4 regions of the Streptomyces bacillaris genome follow, and region 1 is predicted to be linked to each of the others. Evidence: riboswitches for the same ligand, from Rfam matches in the RefSeq annotation. Region 1 holds a riboswitch; each other region holds the start of a gene.
The links. Region 1 has a riboswitch for cyclic di-AMP ahead of DJ476_RS15635 (M23 family metallopeptidase). Riboswitches for the same ligand answer to the same signal wherever they lie in the genome.

Region 1 (3,651 bases):
CGGGGCATGGCCCGCGATCTGGCCCGCCACTGGCACGGCAGGCAGGACCGGTCCCGGGGCCGGGCGGCGGCCCGCGCGGTCGCGGAGTACGAGTCCTTCGCGACGACCCTCGCCGGGCTGCGCCGCCGCGCCCGCCATGACGCGGTGGGCCCGGACTTCGCCGCCCGGGAGCGGGAGTTGCTGCACCACCTCTGGCAGCGCCGGGACATCGCGGCCCCGGCCCTCACTCACGCGGCCCGCATGACCGGCAGCGCCCCGCGCCCGTACCGGCAGCCGATGCCGTACGGACAAGGGCAGGGCTACGGCACCGGACAGCCGCAGCCGTACGGGAACGGACAGGGCCACGGGTACGGGTACGGGTACGGCTACGCGCAGCACCAGGGCCACGGCCACGGAACCCGCCACGGCCACGCCCCCAGCCCCGGACCCCACACCTACGGCTACGGCTACGGCCAAGCCCCCGGACAGACCGGCAGCCCTGACGTCGGGGGGTGAGCGTCAGGGCTGCCGGGGTTTCGAGGGGCGGTGGTACGCGAACGGCGTACCGGGGTCTCAGACGTTGAGGCCCTTGCTGTTCAGCCAGGCGATCGGGTCCATGGCCGAGCCGCCGGCGGTGCGGACCTCCAGGTGGAGGTGGACGCCGGTCACGTTGCCGGTGGCGCCCATGCGGCCGATGGTGTCGCCGGTGCTGACCTTCTGGCCGACCGAGACGTCGATCGAGGACTGGTGGGCGTACCAGATCTCGGTGCCGTCCTCCAGCTGGAGGACGGTGCGGTAGCCGTACGAACCGGACCAGCCGGCCGATGTGATCGTGCCGCTGTGCACGGCCTTGAGCGGCGAACCGGCCGCTCCGGCGAAGTCGGTGCCGGTGTGCTGGCCGGAGGACCACATGGCGCCGGACTGGCCGTAGGTCGAGGTGATCGTGTACCCGGAGGCGGGCAGGGTGTAGCTGGCGCGGAGCTTGGCGAGGCGCTCCTCCTCGGCCTTCTTCGCCGCCGCTTCCTCCGCCGCCTTCTTCTCGGCGGCGGCCTTGGCCTTCGCCTTGGCTTCCGCCTCGTCCTGCTGCTTCTTCGCCTCCGCGGCGGCCTTCTCGGCCGCGGCCTTCTCCTCGGCGGCCTTGGCCTCGGCGTCGGCGGCGGCCTGCTGCTGCTCGGCCTGCTGGAGGATCCGGGCGCGCAGGGCCTCGCCCGCGTCGGTGGTGCCCTGCTCGGCCTCGGCGGTCGTGATGCCCGCGGAGGTGAGAGGGGCGGCGGCGGTGACCGGGGCGGCCTCGGCCTCGTCGGACATGAAGGCCCCGACGCCGGGAAGGGACTTGGCGTCGGGGAGGTTGTCCGCGATGGAATCGGGAAGGGAGATGGAGACGGGCGGCTTGGACTGGGCGGTGGCCATGCCACCCGCACCGACTGCCGCTATGACGCCGACCCCGAGGACGGTGGAGCTACGGGCGAGCCCTCGCTGCTTGGCCACGCGGTGCTTGCCGCGCACGGGACGGATGGACTCCGCGGTGGGGTTCCACTCCTCCCACGTCCGCTCCGGGCCGCCGAAGGCGTCGGCGCTCAGGGATGACGGGGCCTCAGGGGCAGGCTGGTTGGACGCCACGTGGGCGCACTCCTTTCCTTCCTTCTCGCCTACCGGGTTAGCTGACGGGTTCGGAGCAGGAAGGTCTCCTACGGGCCCCTCTGCCTCACGGTGGAGACACAGGCGTCCGATTCACCCCATGTAGGTGGTTCCCCGGTTCCCTTGCGGGATTCGGCGCTCGCGCACGGCGCCGTCCTGACGACGGCTGGGACGACCGCGCTGCGTTATCGAACGTTAATAGACAGGTGGGCCCGATTCCAAGCTGTTCCTGTTGATCATTAACGGCAGCGGCAGGGATTTACCCGCAACAACCATCCTCAACCGGACAACATGACATCGCCTCACCCACACCTCTTTTTCTGACGGTGTGTCAAACGTTATGCGGAGCGGCGCCCTTCAGTTACGCACCGTGTCATCGCCCCGGCCCACGATCTTCACCGTCGTCCGCCGCGGCGGCTGCCCCTCCGCAGGCCGGCTCACCGCGAGCAACGCCATGTCGTCCGTCGAGCGGCCGCCGGTGTGCAGCCGTACGTCGTCGGTGAGCGCCGAGAGCAGCTCCTCGGGGCCGGGGAAGATCCGGCCGCGGAGCCGGGCCGCCGGGTCGTAGAAGACGCCGTTCGCGTCCCGCGCCTCGGAGAGGCCGTCCGTGAAGGCGAGCAGCGTCGAACCGGGAGGCATCTCCCACTCGTCGGACCGGTCGGGCCACACCCCGAGGTCCATCCCCAGCGGCATCGCGGGCACGCTCGGCGCGAGGACCTCCAGGGACCCGTCGGCGTGCAGCAGGATCGGCTCGGGGTGGCCGCGGTTGACGAGCCGCAGCGAGGCCGAACCGGGCGGGATCTCGGCCAGGACGGCGGTGATGAACCCCTCCATGGCGTCCAGCCCGTACCGCCGCGTCCCCTCCCGCGCGAGCGCCCGCTCCAGCCGCTGCGCCACGCCCTCCAGGGACCGCTCCTGCTCGGCGGCCTCCCGGAACGCGCCGATGATCACCGCCACCGCCTCCACCGCGTCCAGCCCCTTGCCGCGTACGTCCCCGACGACCAGGCGCAAGCCGTACGGGGTGTCCGCCACCGCGAACAGGTCCCCGCCGACGAACTCGTCCGCCTGCGCCGCCTCGTACCGCGCCGCCACCTGGAGCCCGCCGATCCGCTCCGCCGGGGTCGGCAGCACGGCCCGCATGGCGGTCTCCGCGATGACCCGTGCCGAGGCCAGCTGCTCGTTGCTGCGGCGGACGACCCCGTTGATGACGAGGGCCAGGACGGCGGCGGTGAGCACCGTGATCATCTCGATGACCGGGACGACCTGGGTGGAGGTCCCGTCGGAGAGCCGCATCGCGATGACGGAGAGGATCGAGGCCACTCCCGTACGGATGGTGCTGGCGAGCGAGAAGAAGGGCGCGGCGATCAGCGGCGCGGCCACGAACAGGGGCACGGCGGTGAAGTTGGGCGGGGCCAGCGAGTCGAAGAGGAGCCCGCCGCCGATCAGCAGCACCGGCAGCAGCCGGACGAACCGCCGGGTCCCGGGGCTCTGGGCCACCACCGGCTTCCCCCGCCCCGTGGAGCCGGGCGTGGCACGCCCGGGGATACCGAGGCTCCCCATCAAGCGTCCGCGCCCCTTCTCCGCCATCCCCACCACCTGTGCACTCCTGCCCGGTCCGGCCACGGCTGCGGACGGTACCGCGCCCCGTCCAGGCTTCCCGGAGCCGCGCCGTGCGGCGACTCGTCATCGGCCAAATAGGGGGAAGCGGGCCCTTGTGCGGACGGCCCCCGTCGGTCAGTCGGAGAGCCGGTGTTCCGCGTGGATCGTCAGCGCATCCCGTACGAAGGCGGCGGTGCCGTCCCCGTAGCGATCGTAGTTCTTCCCGAAGCGGGGATCGGCGACGTACATCTCACCGAGCCCGATGACGTACGAACGAGTGAGCCCGGAGCCCGTCCCCCCGGAGGAGGCCAGCCACGCACAGTGCCGCCGGGCGACCTCCTGGGCCTGCTCGCTGCCGGGCCCGGCACCGGTCTCCCGGACCCGCCCCCAGTCACGGGCGATGGCCTCGTGCTCGTCCAGGAAGGCCCGCTTCCC
Region 2 (3,651 bases), 2.0 Mb from region 1:
CGGGTGACGACGAAGCCCTCGGACTCCAGCGTGCGCAGGGCCTCGCGCACCGGGACGCGGGAGACCCCGTACCGCCGCGCCAGCAGTTCCTCGGTGAGGCGGCTGCCGCGTTCGTAGACACCGGAGACGATGTCGTCACGGATTGCCGTGCATACCGATTGCGCGGGAATGCGCATGTCCGAACCTCCGCCATAATCCCCGCGAAACGCGGCCGGCCGACACCTGTTCCGTGACTCTATTGCAATCCACCGTAATTTCCGATGGCGGGTCGGAATCGAGGGATATCTTCTGGCGAGTTCCGGAAGGCGCGGGACCGGATCGGACCTGGGGCCGGATCACCGGACCGTGGTCGCGGATCACCGGACCGTGGTCGGATCAGACGTTGACGCCGTGCGAGCGCAGGTAGGCGACCGGGTCCATGTCCGAGCCGTACTCCGGGGTGGTCCGGGCCTCGAAGTGGAGGTGCGGGCCGGTGGAGTTGCCGGTGGAGCCGGAGAGGCCGATCCGCTGGCCGGAGGTGACGCTCTGGCCGACGGAGACGGTGATCGAGGAGAGGTGGCCGTACTGGGTGTACGTGCCGTCCGCCATCCGGAGCACCACGTTGTTGCCGTACGCCCCGCCCCAGCCGGCCTCGACGACCGTACCGGCGCCGACCGCGACGACGGAGCTGCCGGAGGCGGCGCGGAAGTCCACGCCGGAGTGGCTGCCGGAGGACCAGAGGGCGCCGCCCGACTTGTAGCCGGTGGTGACGTACGAGCCGGCGACGGGGAGGTGGAAGGCGTTGAGGCGGGCGCGCTCGGCGGCGCGGGCGGCCCGGGCCTTCTCCTCGCGGATCTCCTTCGCGCGGGCCTCGGCCTTGCGCTCCGCCTCCGCCTTCGCCCGGGCCTTCTCGGCCTTGGCCTTGGCTTCCGCGGCGGCCTTGGCCTTCGCCCTGGCCGCGGCGGCCGCCTGCTGGTGCTGGGCGCGGGCCTGGGCGTCGAGCTGCTCGGCGAGCGTGGCGTCGAGGGTGATGGCCTGGGTGAGTCCGGTCTCGACGGTCCGGGCGGCCTCGGAGTCCGCCGCGGTGGCCGGGGAGGCGAGGGTGCCGAGGACGCCGGTGGTGGCCAGGGCCGTGACGCCGGCGACATGGGCGCTGCGGCGCGTCAGGCGGCTCGGGGCACGGTGCTTCCCGGTGGCACGGGTGAACGCCATGGAGGGGCTGGATCCTTTCCTTCCTTCTCGCCTACCGGGTTAGCTGACGGGTTCGGAGCAGGAAGGTCTCCTACGGACTCCCGGGCCGGTTCGCGGCACGGGGATCCGATTCACCCCGGGGACTGCGTGTGGGTCCCCGGCTCCCCAGGCTCGCGCCTGACGGGGACTCGGCGATGGCTGCCCGGCGCCGCGGGTGCGGCATACGGGTGGCGGACAGCCGGGCCGACGCTAGGCGGGGCGGCTGCGCATCACCAAACGGACAGGGGGATTTGTCACGCATCCCACAGGGCAGATCGCCACTCTCTGGGAGGAATCTGGATATTTGGGACTTAACGCGCAAAAAATGAGGGCCCCGGCGAACCGGGGCCCTCACTGTTCTTGCCGCGCCGGTGCGGTGTCAGCCGCTGACGACGGTCACCTCTCCGATGCCGAGCGCCTTCACCGGCTCCGCGATCTGCGCCGCGTCCCCGACCAGGACCGTGACCAGCCGGTCCACCGGGAAGGCGTTGACCACGGCCGCGGTCGCCTCCACGGTGCCCGTCTCCGCGAGGCGGGCGTACAGCTGGGCCTGGTAGTCGTCCGGCAGGTGCTGCTCGACCTGGTCGGCCAGGGTGCTCGCGACCGAGGCGGCCGTCTCGAACTTGAGCGGGGCGACGCCCACCAGGTTCTGCACGGCCGTCTCGCGCTCGGCGTCCGTCAGCCCTTCGGCGGCCAGCGTGCGCAGGACCTTCCAGAGGTCCTCCAGCGCCGGGCCGGTGGACTCTGTGTCCACCGAACCGCTGATGGCGAGCATCGCCGCGCCGCCCGCGTCCGGCCCGGCGGAGCGCAGGACCTGGGCGAAGGCCCGTACGCCGTAGGTGTAGCCCTTCTCCTCGCGCAGCACCCGGTCCAGCCGGGAGGTGAGGGTGCCGCCCAGGCAGTAGGTGCCGAGCACCTGGGCGGGCCAGACGCTCTCGTGGCGGTCCGGGCCGATGCGGCCGATCAGCAACTGGGTCTGGACCGCGCCGGGGCGGTCCACGATGACGACCCGGCCGGTGTCGTCGGCGGTGATCGGGGCGACCGGGCGGGCCTGGCCCGCGTCGCCCGACCAGTCACCGAGGGTGTCGGCGAGCAGGGCGTCCAGGTCGATGCCGGTCAGGTCACCGACGATGACGGCCGTCGCGGTGGCCGGGCGGACGTGGGCGTCGAAGAAGGCGCGGACGGCGGCCGCGTCGATCCGCCGCACGGTCTCCTCGGTGCCCAGCCGGGGGCGGGACATCCGGGCGGTGGCCGGGAACAGCTCCTTGGAGAGCTGCTTGGCGGCGCGCCGGGACGGGTTGGCCTGCTCGTGCGGGATCTCGTCGAGCCGGTTGCCGACGAGGCGCTCGATCTCGCTCTCGGCGAAGGCCGGGGCGCGCAGGGCCTCGGCCACCAGGCCGAGCGCCTTGGCCAGCCGGGAGGCCGGGACCTCCAGGGAGACCCGGACGCCGGGGTGGTCGGCGTGGGCGTCCAGGGTGGCGCCGCACCGCTCCAGCTCGGCGGCGAACTCCTCGGCGCTGTGCTTGTCGGTGCCCTCGGAGAGGGCGCGCGACATGATCGTGGCCACGCCGTCCAGGCCCTCGGGCTCGGCGTCCAGCGGCGCGTCCAGGAAGATCTCCACGGCCACGACCTGCTGGCCGGGGCGGTGGCAGCGCAGCACGGTCAGCCCGTTGGGCAGGGCGCCGCGCTCGGGGGCGGGGAAGGCCCACGGCCGGGCGGTGCCCGGGGTCGGCTGCGGGTGGTACTCCATGGCTACTCCAGTCACGGCGGCGTCGCTCACTTGTCCGTCCCCTCGGGCGCGTCGGTGGCCTCGTCCCCGTCCTCGGCAGGCTCGACGGGCTCGTAGACGAGCACCGCCCGGTTGTCGGGGCGCAGGGCCGCCTCGGCCGCCTGGCGCACCTCCTCGGCGGTGACGTCCAGGACCCGGCCCACGGCGGTCAGGGCGAGCTGCGGGTCACCGAACAGCACCGCGTAGCGGCAGAGTTCGTCGGCGCGGCCCGCGACCGTCCCCAGCCGGTCCAGCCACTCGCGCTCCAACTGGGCCTGGGCGCGCTCCATTTCCTCCGGGGTGGGCCCCTCGGCGGCGAACCGGGCCAGCTCCTCGTCGACCGCGGCCTCGATCGTCTCCACCTCGACGCCGCCGGAGGTCTTCACGTCCAGCCAGCCCAGCGAGGGCGCCCCGGCGAGCCGCAGCAGCCCGAACCCGGCAGCCACCGCCGTACGGTCGCGGCGGACCAGGCGGTTGTGGAGCCGGGAGGACTCGCCGCCGCCCAGCACGGTCAGCGCCAGGTCGGCCGCGTCACAGGCGCGGGTGCCGTCGTGCGGGAGGCGGTAGGCGGCCATCAGGGCGCGCGCCGGGACCTCCTCGTGGACCACTTCGCGCAGCTGCTCGCCGATGATCTCGGGCAGGGTGCCGTCGCGCGGCGGCTGCTTGCCGTCGTG
Region 3 (3,651 bases), 3.5 Mb from region 1:
GCCGCCACCGTCCCGCGACACCGCCCCGCCCGACCTGTGGCGGACCTTCCGCGGGCCGGGCCCCGGTGGCGCGAGAAGCACCCCGGACCCGGCCTGACGGGCACCGGCCCCGTAAGGATCAGGCGCCGGAGGCGTCCAGCATGCCCTCGCGCTCCACGACCTTGATCCGCTCACGGCCCTGGGCCGCGCCGAGCGCCTGCTCGTGGGCGTCCAGCTTGTGCCAGCCCTCCCACGTCGTGTAGCGGACGTTCCGGCTCTCCAGGAAGGCCTCCACAGCCTCCGGGGCGGGCGTCGTCGGCTCGGGCAGCCGGCCGGCGGCACGGTCCTCCAGGAGGCAGGCGACCGTCTCGTTGGCGTCGCCCTTGGTGTGGCCGATGAGGCCGATCGGGCCGCGCTTGATCCAGCCGGTGACGTAGACCGAGGCCATGTGCTCGTCACCGGAGATGACGCGTCCGGCCTCGTGCGGGACCGTGCCGGAGGCCACGTCGAAGGGGAGCTTGGGCAGCTCCTCCGAGTAGTAGCCGACGGCCCGGTAGACGCTCTGCATCTCCCAGTCGGTGAACGTGCCGGTGCCCCGGACGTTGCCGGTGCCGTCCAGCTCGGTGCGCTCGGTACGCAGCGCGGTGACCTTGCCGTCCTCGCCGAGGATCTCGACCGGGGACTCGAAGAAGTGCAGGAAGAGCTTGTGCGGGCGGTCGCCGACATCGCGGATCGCCCAGTTCTCCAGGGTCTGCGCGACCATGTTGGCCTGCTTGTTCTCCCGCCGGGTGGCGATGGAGCCCTCGTCGTAGTCGATGTCCTCGGGGTTGACGATGACCTCGATGTTGGGGGAGTGGTCCAGCTCTCGCAGCTCCATCGGGCTGAACTTGGCCTGCGCCGGGCCACGCCGCCCGAACACATGCACCTCCAGCGCCTTGTTCGCCTTGAGGCCCTGGTAGACGTTGTCCGGGATCTCGGTCGGCAGCAGCTCGTCCGCCGTCTTGGCCAGCACGCGGGCCACGTCCAGCGCCACGTTGCCGACGCCGAGGACCGCGACCTTCTCGGCGGTCAGCGGCCAGGTGCGCGGGACCTCGGGGTGGCCGTCGTACCAGGAGACGAACTCGGCCGCGCCGTAGGAGCCGTCCAGCTCGATGCCGGGGATGTCCAGCGCCCGGTCGGCCTCGGCGCCGGTGGAGAAGATCACCGCGTCGTAGAAGGAGCGCAGGTCGTCCAGGTCGATGTCGTTCGGGTAGCTGACATTGCCGAAGAGACGGATCTGCGGCTTGTCCAGCACCTGGTGCAGCGCCTTGACGATGCCCTTGATCCGGGGGTGGTCGGGGGCCACGCCGTAGCGGATCAGGCCGAAGGGCGCGGGCATCCGCTCGAACAGGTCGATCGAGACACCCGGGTCCTGGCAGACCTCGGATTTGAGCAGCGCGTCCGCAGCGTAGATACCGGCGGGGCCGGCTCCGACAATGGCGACGCGGACGGGGCGTGTCATGGCGTGTTGATCCTTAAGGCGGGCGAACGCGGGCAGGTCAGGCAGGTCGGGCAGGTTACAGAGTACGCGGCAAGTAAGGGTGGGCTTACTAGTGTCCACCCCACACGGTAAGCCAAGGCCGGGGGAGGCTCTCGACCCACCCTGCGGAACCGCCCGATAAGTCCGTTTCTGCGGGTCAGTATGGGCGATTTGAACCTTTAATTACCCTATTCCATAAAAGGGCTATTGGGGCTCTTGGGCAATTTTGCCCCCACCCATTTCGGCCGCCTCCGTGCGGAGTGGTGAGCGTCACGTCCCGGGGGTGCGGACGCAGAAGCGGAGGGTTCGGTTCCCTTCTGTGCGAAGAAAGTTGACACCGCGACGGAGCCGGCCCGGCCCGGAATTCCGGTCATTCGATCTTGCGGAAAAAGAAGATCCGGAATTCGGGGCTTGTTCCGCCCGATGTTTTTCGCCTACGGTCACGGTCAATCCGGATGGAACGCCGAATCCTGCCGCCGTCCGGGAATCCGCAACCCACTCACGTACGGCAGGAGCGGGGGACCCAGGTAAGTCGCCGATCCGAAGTCCGGAGCGGCTAGGGGTGAAGCCGCATGTCCCATGCGGCCAGACATCTCCCGTCTGAACCCGACAGCTCACCTCGCAGGCGCCGGAGAGGAAGTTCCCCATGCCCGCACTGGGTAAGCACCGCCGTCCCAAGTCCGTCTCGCTCGGCCGTGGCATCGCCGCCGTGACCACGGGTGGAGCCGTCCTGGCCCTCCCCGTCCTCGGCGCCACCACCGCCTCCGCCGCCTCCGCGCCCGCCGTCGCGGAAAAGGCCGTGGCCCCCGTCTCCGTGACCGCCCAGGCGAATTCCGTGACGAAGGCCGCACCCACCAAGCATTCCGTGGTGTCCGGCGAATCGCTTTCCAAGATCGCCCGCGACTATTCCGTCAGCGGCGGCTGGAAGAAGCTCTACGAAGGCAACCGGAAGGTCGTCGGGGAGAACCCGAACCTTATTCACCCGGGTATCACCCTGACCGTCGGCGGCAAGGCTGCCGCCCCGTCAGACGCCAAGGCCGGCAAGGCCGGTAAATCGGCCCCGACCGCCGACCGTGCCGCCTCGGCCGAGCGCGCCGACCGCTCCGCGCGCGCCGCCGCTCCCGCGGCCCAGGCCGCCCCGGCCGCCGCCGCCCCGACCGCGTACACCAACGACCTCGATGGCTGGATCAAGGAGTCGCTGGCGGTCATGGCCCAGCACGGCATCCCCGGCACCTACGAGGGCATCCACCGCAACATCATCCGCGAGTCCTCCGGCAACCCGAACGCCATCAACAACTGGGACTCCAACGCGGCCAAGGGCACCCCGTCCAAGGGTCTGCTCCAGGTCATCGACCCGACCTTCCGGGCCTACCACGTGCCCGGCACCTCGACCGACAGCTACGACCCGGTCGCCAACATCGTCGCCGCGTGCAACTACGCCGCGGACCGGTACGGCTCGATCGACAACGTCTTCGGCGCCTACTGATCCACCAGGGCGTACACGGCGTACAGCACCCCGAGGGGCCCCGGACCACACGGTCCGGGGCCCCTCCGGCGTACCGGGAAGTTACCCCCAAGTTTCTCGTGACTTACCACGCGATCGGCAGTAGAACCTGTTGCACTCTGTCGAGAGTGAGGTATGTCACATGAACGACATTGTCCTGCACGGAGACGCCTCGAAAGGCGTCTCCCGTCGAAGATTCATCACGGGAACAGGTTCTCTTCTGGGTGTCGCGGCGCTCGCCGGACCCACCGCCCCGGTCTGGGCCACGCCCCGTACGGCAGCGGCCCCCATCGGCTCCGGAGCCCATGTGCCGGTGCTGGTCGTCGGCACCGGCTACGGCGGCTCGGTGGCCGCGCTCCGGCTCGCCCAGGCCGGTACGGACGTGCACATGGTCGAGATGGGCATGGCCTGGGACACCCCCGGCGCGGACGGCAAGATCTTCGCCAACACCACCCGGCCCGACGACCGCTCCTTCTGGCTGCGCACCCGGACCAAGCAGCCGCTGAGCAACTTCCTCGGCTTCCCGCTCGACCGACACGTCAACCGCTACACCGGGATCCTGGACGCCGAGGAGTTCGCCGGGATCACCGTCTACCAGGGGCGCGGCGTCGGCGGCGGCTCGCTGGTCAACGGCGGCATGGCCGTCACC
Region 4 (3,651 bases), 740 kb from region 1:
GAACGGGCGCTGCTTGGGTTTCCGGTGAGCGGATTTCCGGTGCGCGGCCACGGGGGCGGCATCCTTCCTGTCGGCTGCCCGCCGGGATACCGATGGGCTCGCGAGGGACGCTAATCCGGGCGAACGGAAAAGGGTCGCCATGACAGCTATTGCCCGGATGTGACGCTTCGGTGCCGACGAGTGACTGCGGACAGCGAGTCGGAATTGATCATTCCGGCAGGTTCGGGCGCGCGGCGCACAGTTCCGGCGAAGGCGTCAAGGAAGGCTTGCCTCACTGCTGGGTAAAGATTTGGCCATGGCTAGGCTCCGGGCCATGGACGTACTCATCAATGTCTTCGTCGCCCTGCACATCATCGGCATCGCCTCCCTGCTGGGCGGCTTCCTGACCCAGATGAAGGCCATGGGCGCGGGCACCGCGCGCTTCGTTCCGGCCATGCTGCACGGCGCGCTGACCATGCTGGTCACCGGCGTCGCCCTGGTCGGGCTCAACCAGGCCGACGACCAGACCGTCAACAACATCAAGATCGGCGTCAAGCTGGCGGTCCTCGTCGTCATCCTCGCGCTCGTCTACGTCAAGCGGGACGAGGAGAAGGTCGAGAAGGGCGCGTTCGCGGCGGTCGGCGGACTGACGGTCGCCAACATCTTCATCGCCACGCTCTGGACCTGAGGGACCTGAGGGACCTGGGGTACCTGAGGACTCGGGGCGCCTGAGGAAGCCGGGGTACCTGAGGGGTTCCGGAAGCCCGAGAGGCCGGGGCGGAGGCGAGAGGCCCGCCCCGGCCGACGCGTGCTACGCCGGGCGCACGCTGCCGTAGATCGGCATGTAGTAGATCGACTCCTCGCGCACGTTCGCCCCCGGCTTCGGCGCGTGGATCATCATCCCGTCGCCCTTGTAGATGCCGACGTGGCTGATGTCGTCGTAGAAGAAGACCAGGTCCCCGGGCTGGAGGTCCGACGTGGCGACGCGGGTGCCGACCTTCACCTGGTCCCAGGTGGTCCGGGGCAGGGTCACCCCCGCCTCCCGCCAGGCCGCCTTGGTCAGCCCCGAGCAGTCGTACGAGGACGGGCCCGTCGCCCCCCACACGTACGGCTTCCCGATCTGGGCGCGGGCGAAGGCCAGCACCTTCTCGGCCTTGGCCGCGTAACCGCTGCCCGCCCCGGTCCCCGTGCCCGTACCGGGCCCCGGGCTCGTCCCTGTACCGCTGCCGGAGCCAGAACCGGAACCGGAGCCACCGGCCTCGGCGGACTCCTTCGCGGCCTCCTCGCGCGCCTTCTTCTCCGCCGCCTCGCGCTCCTTGGCCTCGGCGGCCTGGCGGGCGGCCAGCCGCTCCGCCTTCTCCCGGGCCTCGGCCTCCTTCTTCCGCTCCAGCTCCGCCAGCCGCGCCTTCTCCTCGGCGGTCAGCCGCGACAGCAGCGCCCGGGCCTCGGTCAGCTTGGTCTGCACGGTCTGCTTGCTGGCGCGCAGCGCGGTCTGCGTCTCGGTCAGCTTCTCCAGGCTTTTCACGGCCTCCGCGCGCTTCTTCGAGGCCTCGGCCTGCTGCGTACGGAAGTCGTCGACGGCCTTCTGCTGCCGCTCGGTCGCCCGGCTCATCAGCCGGCTCTGGTCGAAGTACCCCTGCGGGTCGTCCGCCAGGAAGAAGGTCGCGGTGGGCGCGATGCCGCCGGTGCGGTACTGCGCGGCCGCGTAGGCGCCCAGCTCCCGGCGCGCCTCGTTGATCCGCTCGGTCCGCTTCGCCACATCGGAGAGCAGCGTGTCGACCTTGGCCCGCTGGGTGGTGGAGGCGGCCTTCGCCCGGTTGTACTGCTGGGTCGCGCTGCCCGCCTGCCGGTACAGCTCGTCGACCTTCTTCTGCACGTCCTCGATGGCCGGCTTCGGCTCGGCGGGCGCCGCCGTCGCGTTCTGCGTGGAGAGCAGCGTCACGGAGGCGAGCGCGGCCGTCGTGAACCCGACGGCGGGGGTGGTCGTGCGCACCTTCGTACGCGGCTTGCGATGCGATGCCAAGACCGGCATCTCCTTCCGTGGACCGCCTACCGGGTTAGCTGTCGGGTTCGGACGGAACGGAAGGCTGTCCTACGGTCCGCCTGCGCGGGCACGGACCGATTCACCCCGGTTCTGCGTGTGGGTCCCCGGTTCCGAACTGCTGGGAGGGCAGCACGGATTCGGCAGAGGTGACCGTGAGACGCGGTTCGCCTCAGGGAGCTACGGATCACCTGACCGAGCACGCTAGCCAACGCGGCCCGCCGCTGGGAAGGAGGATGAGCGATATGCCCGATACATTTTCGTGACCTTTTCCCCTGTCGGGCCCCGGACCCCCTCCGACCGGGTACTCCTTCACGGAACGTGGACGTCCGCTCTCCGTCCGTACGGGGCGGACGCCCGTACCGGCGGCCGCTTGTGGCCTTCGGCCGAACGTTGTCAGTGCGGCCCCCTAGACTCGGAGGGCGATGAGCAGCCTCTTTGACGACAACTTCCTGACCGGCCTCCAGCCCGCGGAGGACGGCCCGCCGCCGCCCCCGAGGAGCACGCACCCGAAGCGGTGCCGGAGGGACTCTTCGAGGGCGTCTTCGACGCGCCCCCGCCGCCCCGGGACGGGTACTACCGGGACGGCCACCCGCGCCCGGTCATCGACTCCGCCGCGCTGCTCGACGGGCTGAACACCGAGCAGCGCGCCGCCGTCGTGCACGCCGGCTCCCCGCTGCTCATCGTCGCCGGAGCCGGCTCCGGCAAGACCCGGGTGCTCACCCACCGCATCGCCCACCTGCTGGCCGAGCGCGGGGTGCACCCCGGGCAGATCCTCGCGATCACCTTCACCAACAAGGCCGCGGGCGAGATGAAGGAGCGCGTCGAGCAGCTGGTGGGCCCGCGCGCCAACGCCATGTGGGTCATGACCTTCCACAGCGCGTGCGTCCGCATCCTGCGCCGCGAGTCGAAGAAGCTCGGCTTCACCTCGTCGTTCTCGATCTACGACGCCGCCGACTCCAAGCGCCTGATGGCCCTGGTCTGCCGCGATCTGGACCTGGACCCCAAGCGCTATCCGCCGAAGTCCTTCACCGCCAAGGTCTCCAACCTCAAGAACGAGCTGATCGACGAGGAGACCTTCGCCGGACAGGCCGCCGATGGTTTCGAGAAGACCCTCGCCCAGGCGTACACGCTCTACCAGGCCCGCCTGCGCGAGGCCAACGCCCTGGACTTCGACGACATCATCATGACGACGGTCCACCTCCTCCAGGCCTTCCCGGACGTGGCCGAGCACTACCGCCGCCGCTTCCGCCACGTCCTGGTCGACGAGTACCAGGACACCAACCACGCCCAGTACACGCTGGTACGGGAGCTGGTCGGCCCCTCCGGCGAGGTGTCCGACGCCCCCGCCGAGCTGTGCGTGGTGGGTGACGCGGACCAGTCGATCTACGCCTTCCGCGGCGCCACCATCCGCAACATCCTCCAGTTCGAGGAGGACTACCCGGACGCGACCACGATCCTCCTGGAGCAGAACTACCGCTCCACGCAGACGATCCTCTCCGCCGCCAACGCCGTCATCGAGCGCAACGAGAGCCGCCGCCCGAAGAACCTGTGGACCAACGCCGGCTCCGGCGCCCGCATCACCGGCTATGTCGCGGACACCGAGCACGACGAGGCCCAGTTCGTCGCCG

Region 2: another riboswitch for cyclic di-AMP. It lies ahead of DJ476_RS06790 (M23 family metallopeptidase); the one in region 1 lies ahead of DJ476_RS15635 (M23 family metallopeptidase).
Region 3: another riboswitch for cyclic di-AMP. It lies ahead of DJ476_RS00915 (transglycosylase SLT domain-containing protein); the one in region 1 lies ahead of DJ476_RS15635 (M23 family metallopeptidase).
Region 4: another riboswitch for cyclic di-AMP. It lies ahead of DJ476_RS12130 (C40 family peptidase); the one in region 1 lies ahead of DJ476_RS15635 (M23 family metallopeptidase).

What each region holds. Positions count from the first base shown of each region.
Region 1 covers NZ_CP029378.1:3,670,361-3,674,011, forward strand. The annotation lists gene DJ476_RS15630 (PrsW family intramembrane metalloprotease) at 1-495, shown strand, start outside; gene DJ476_RS15635 (M23 family metallopeptidase) at 553-1,599, opposite strand; cyclic di-AMP (ydaO/yuaA leader) riboswitch at 1,611-1,765, opposite strand; gene DJ476_RS15640 (PP2C family protein-serine/threonine phosphatase) at 1,975-3,204, opposite strand; gene DJ476_RS15645 (MerR family transcriptional regulator) at 3,352-3,651, opposite strand, start outside.
Region 2 covers NZ_CP029378.1:1,702,263-1,705,913, forward strand. The annotation lists gene DJ476_RS06785 (GntR family transcriptional regulator) at 1-176, opposite strand, end outside; gene DJ476_RS06790 (M23 family metallopeptidase) at 376-1,191, opposite strand; cyclic di-AMP (ydaO/yuaA leader) riboswitch at 1,206-1,374, opposite strand; gene DJ476_RS06795 (M16 family metallopeptidase) at 1,589-2,959, opposite strand; gene DJ476_RS06800 (M16 family metallopeptidase) at 2,986-3,651, opposite strand, start outside.
Region 3 covers NZ_CP029378.1:211,225-214,875, reverse strand. The annotation lists gene DJ476_RS00925 (SpoIIE family protein phosphatase) at 1-97, shown strand, start outside; gene DJ476_RS00920 (FAD-dependent oxidoreductase) at 119-1,480, opposite strand; cyclic di-AMP (ydaO/yuaA leader) riboswitch at 1,981-2,141, shown strand; gene DJ476_RS00915 (transglycosylase SLT domain-containing protein) at 2,145-2,984, shown strand; gene DJ476_RS00910 (GMC oxidoreductase) at 3,145-3,651, shown strand, end outside.
Region 4 covers NZ_CP029378.1:2,933,409-2,937,059, reverse strand. The annotation lists gene DJ476_RS12140 (C40 family peptidase) at 1-51, opposite strand, end outside; gene DJ476_RS12135 (hypothetical protein) at 314-667, shown strand; gene DJ476_RS12130 (C40 family peptidase) at 791-2,011, opposite strand; cyclic di-AMP (ydaO/yuaA leader) riboswitch at 2,010-2,176, opposite strand; partial or broken gene pcrA (DNA helicase PcrA) at 2,446-3,651, shown strand, end outside.